Regions from separate parts of the Paenibacillus sp. JMULE4 genome, predicted to be linked through region 1. Evidence: predicted binding sites of a transcription regulator. Region 1 holds the regulator's gene; the other holds the start of a gene.
What was found. Region 1 encodes NrdR, which represses ribonucleotide reductase genes. Its sites were predicted from a motif close to AACACNATATATNGTGTT; they were not measured.
Positions count from the first base shown of each region.

Region 2: the regulator NrdR is predicted to act here: its motif matches at 1,135-1,152, upstream of EXW96_RS14210 (adenosylcobalamin-dependent ribonucleoside-diphosphate reductase).

Region 1 covers NZ_SGWF01000014.1:513,568-516,048, forward strand. The annotation lists tRNA gene EXW96_RS15415 (tRNA-Ala) at 788-860, opposite strand; gene nrdR (transcriptional regulator NrdR) at 1,136-1,618, opposite strand; gene EXW96_RS15425 (alpha/beta-type small acid-soluble spore protein) at 1,716-1,940, shown strand; gene EXW96_RS15430 (lytic transglycosylase domain-containing protein) at 2,036-2,481, opposite strand, start outside.
Region 2 covers NZ_SGWF01000014.1:280,971-283,451, forward strand. The annotation lists gene EXW96_RS14210 (adenosylcobalamin-dependent ribonucleoside-diphosphate reductase) at 1-1,067, opposite strand, end outside; gene dat (D-amino-acid transaminase) at 1,459-2,298, shown strand.

The DNA of each region.
Region 1 (2,481 bases):
TGAATGGGAGGGATTTCCTGAACAATAGAAAAATCAAAATTGCGTATATATGTCTCCAACTCTACAGTGAGGTTTACATGGCTCTTCTTGCTGATACCAGTCTTGCATTGCAATACTTATCCCAATTCTGTATCAAATCTTCGGCTATTGTGTGAGGATTATTTCCGCCACCATGCGGCAACCCGCGCGCTGGATTTATATAATCTTTTAATTTGGGACCGATCCCCTGAGATGCAACAATATTGTACTTTTGAGGGATAGGGTAATCGCCAATAAAAGTGTAGTAACAGTAATTTATCAATAGGAGGAATCGGAGTGCCAAAAAGGATCTCGCCATTTTGAGGACGAGCAGGTCTTGATATTTCAATAAGTTCCATCTTGTTCCTCCTAATGGAAATTAATCAAACATTCCAAAATTTCGACGTTTTCATTGTTTTTCCTGCAAAAAGTACTAATTCTTTTAGCCCTATTTAACGCTAACTACAATGTTTTGCTGAACGTAAGAAGGAACTAGAAAATAGGATTAATGTTCCTAATGATGACTACAAATAGCGATAAAAAGTTAAATTGATTGTACATTTTCGAGCAAATCAAAAGCCCGACCGTAAGAGTCGAGCTTTTATAGTGGAGGGTCGAACCCCTAATCATATTCGCTCCACTAAAGTATATGGTTTAGGTGTCCCGTCATTTATCAACACGATATGTTGATACTACGCATTCTACATGTGTCGGTACAAAACAAATCAAAATAAAAAACGGCATCTCTGCCGTTTGAATTTAAGGTGTATGGAGAATAGGGGGCTCGAACCCCTGACCTCATCGCTGCCAGCGATGCGCTCTCCCAGCTGAGCTAATTCCCCAGGAATTTTCGGTTAAGGAAATATCAAGAATGAAGTTGTTCCACTTTTGAGCGGCGTCTTCGCTCGGCCCGAACTCCCAACTGAGCCGTGACCCCATAAATTACGAAACCATTGCGATGATAATCTGTCCGTTTTTATGAGAAGATAATGTACCAGACAACATCGTTTTCCCGGCTGCGCTGAGGCCCCCTGATGTTGTTATCATTTTGTTCTCCAGCGGCGACAAAATTAAAGATAGCACATCGGGATGGGGCTTGTCAACATTTTTATTAAAATTAATTTACGCTGCCGTTCCCGCCAACATGGTGCTTGGAGAGCAATTCATTCAGCTCCTTCATAAACATATTAATGTCTTTAAATTGTCTGTAAACGGAGGCAAAACGAATGTAGGCTACTTCATCAACGGGATACAATTCGGACATGACGATCTCGCCGATTTCGCGGCTGTCTACTTCCGCCTGGGCGGTATTGCGGATCTGCCTTTCGACCTCGGAGACGATCATTTCCAATCTTTCTACGGATACCGGTCGTTTCTCACAAGCGCGGATAAGCCCGCGGAGCATTTTCTCCCGGCTGAATTCCTCACGGCTGCCGTCTTTTTTAATGACGATCAACGGCGTTTCTTCCACCATTTCAAACGTAGTGAACCGCTTCTGGCACTTCTCGCACTCCCGGCGGCGTCTTATCGATTTATTCTCGTTTGCGGAACGCGAGTCCAACACTTTGGTGCCGGGATAATCGCAATATGGGCATTTCATCGGCCTTTCTCCTTTCCATAATTCCCAACAGCTCCCTGACATGAGATTCGTGTAAACGCACATAATAGGTTTACCAACGACAAGGAGGTGAACAGACATGGGTGCAGGTCAATCCCGCAGCAGCAATGTATTGGTAGTACCACAAGCAAATGCCGCTCTGGATCAATTGAAATACGAAGTAGCTCAGGAACTGGGTATAGCCATTCCTCAAGATGGCTATTACGGTAATATGGCTACTCGTGATACTGGTGCGATCGGTGGTCACATTACGCGCCGCCTGGTGCAAATCGCCGAGCAGCAAATCGCTGGTCAATTCAAATAATAACACGTTTTGAAGCATACGAGAAGAAGCAGACCGGACAAACTCCCCATAAGGAGAGCTTGTCCGGCGCTTCTTTATTGCTATAAGCCAAAATATTAACGGATTCCCCAATCCTCCGCATAGGTTTTGTAATACTTGTCATAATAATACGTGACACGCTGCACATAACGCTTGGTCTCGCCATAAGGAATCTGATCTGTATTGTCGAGCGTTCCATCCCATCTTCCCTCAAGCAGCCAACGGCTCACTATACCGTGTCCTGCGTTGTAGCCGGCAAGGACGGCAAACGTATTGCCGTTAAACTGCTTAAACATCCAGTTCAAATACCATGAACCGAGTTCAATGCTGACGGCCGGATCATCCAAGCGGTTTTTGAATTCACCCGGAAAAGGAGCCTTCTCTATAATCCATTCCGATGTATCCGGCATCAATTGCATAAGACCGTGCGCACCTTTACTGGAAGTCGCGTCAGGCTTATAGTTGGTTTCTACCCGGATAACGGCAGCAATGAGCAAAGGGTCAAGCTGATACTTCTCTGCGC
Region 2 (2,481 bases), 230 kb from region 1:
CCCTGCTCCCCGCAAGGATTTGTACATATGATCGGATTGAAATACCAGCTGTTGGACATCTGGTTGTAGTATTCCATGAATACGACGCCCGGTTCCGCGGATTTCCAGGCGGATTCGATAATCGTATGCCACACGTCGCGGGCCTTCACCGTACGGTAATGAATAATGTTCTTACCCGCTTTTCTCCACTTCTCCAGATCCCCGTCCCAAATCTCGTTATATTCAGGGTCCGTCGTGTCCGGGTACACCAATTCCCAATCCAAATCTTCCTTCACGGCTTTCATGAAGCCGTTGCTGACGCATACGGACAAATTGGCATTCGTAATTTGCCCCATCGTTTGTTTGACGGTAATAAAATCCAATACGTCAGGGTGCCAATCATTCATCATCAGCATCAGCGCGCCGCGGCGGCTGCCACCCTGCTCGATCAAGCCCGTTGTATAGCTGAACAGTCCGCCCCAGGAAACGGCGCCGCTTGAAGACCCGTTGACTCCCCTGACAATGGAACGGCGCGGACGGAGAGAGGATAAATTAATCCCTACACCGCCGCCCCGGGCCATAATTTCGGTCATCTCGGACAGCGTGGCCATAATTCCTCCACGGCTGTCATGCGGAGAAGGAATTACATAACAATTGAAAAGCGTCAGCTCATCGCTAGCATCGGCGCCTGCGGCAATCCGTCCGCCGGGTACAAGCTTCCAGTCGTCCAGAATGTACCGGAACTTTTCGGTCCATTCGGCTTGTTTCTCCGGAGTCGCTTCCACAGAAGCCATAGCAGCGGCCAAACGGTCCCACATTTGCTGAGGCGTTTTTTCCAAGGTTAATGTAAGCTTCTCTACAGAGGAATCGACAACCTCACCGCTGCGCAGCTTGACTTTGACCTGTCTCCCGTTACGCTCGATGACTTCGCCGACTTCCTTGGCAGGAAATTTAGGGTCGTCCTTTGTCAGCACCAATACTGTATCTCCAACCTTCGTTTGACTGGTATCCGCATTCTTCATCGCGTAGCGATCCAGAAAAATTTTCTCGCTTAAGCCTTCCAATTTGGTCTCCTGCATGGTCTTCAAAACAATAACCTCCCGGAATATATTCAAAAGATGAATCACAATATATGGTATGTAGGATCCATTATACAATACAATATATAGTGTTTCTAATACAAAAAAAACGAAATTGGCGATTTAGTCCAAGCACGCTGGCGGAAAGCTTCCTTTTTCTCTCTATAGCTCTCTTTTTCATCTCTAAAATTTTCACCATTTTCGACAAAATATTCAATTTTTCTTCATAAAAAAGGGTCTTAAGCCCCTGTTACAAATTCGATTGAAATCCGACAGGGCGGCAATCCGCAGGCGGTTTTGACAATCGATCGGCGGATTGCTAGTCTAGAAATAGTGTATCATGTTCGCTGAATTTATGCAAACATATGTTCGTATCTCTATTGTACAGGAGGGTTTCTTGATGTCCTTAACTTATTTATATCAGGACCGGTTCGTTTCAAAAGAAGAACTCCAGATTTCTCCCGAAGACCGCGGTTATTATTTTGGCGATGGGGTCTATGAAGTATTTCGCGTATATCATGGAAGGCTGTATGAAGCCGCGGCTCATTTTGAGCGCTGGGAGAAAAGCGCAGCTGCTTTGAGAATTCCGCTTCCCCTTCCTTCCAGGGAGCTGACGGGACGACTGGAAGAACTGATCCGCATCAACGGCTTGTCCGAGGGTACCGTGTACATGCAGGTGACCCGTGGAGCCGCACCGCGTTCACATCCGTTTCCCGCGGACACCAAGCCGATCCTGATGGCGTATACCACCGAAGCCCGCCGTCCGCTGAACACCATGAAAGAAGGCATCTCGGCCGTGACGATGGAAGACATCCGCTGGCTCCGCTGCGATTTGAAGACATTAAATCTGCTGCCCAATGTCCTGGCCAAGCAGCATGCGGTGGATCAGGGAGCCGGCGATGTCATTCTGCATCGCAACGGCACCGTAACGGAATGCAGCGCATCCAATATCATGATCGTCAAAGACGGCGCCGTTATTACGCATCCTGCCAACCATCTGATCCTGCACGGCATCACCCGCGCGGTTGTGCTCCGGCTGGCTCAAGGACTCGGCCTCTCCGTTCGGGAAACGCCATTTACATTGAAAGAGCTTCGCGCCGCAGATGAAGTTTTCATCACGGGTACGACCGTGGAAGTCACTCCTGTCATCTCCGTCGACGGCGTCCCCGTAGCCGACGGCCGTCCGGGAGAGATCACCCGCAGGCTGCAAAACGAGTTTGAGAAGACGATTTCGTTCTAGTCCATCACATTACAGTATCCCCTATACCAAAGTGCCTTACGCCGCCGCACAGTACCTGCCGTGCGGCTTTTGACCGTTGGCCGGCGGATCAGCCGAAAATGCGGGATTGACAGATAAACCGTCCAGACGGTACAGTGTTTTTTATGGACGATGCTCCGGTCTGCTTGCAGGTGTCACTCTACA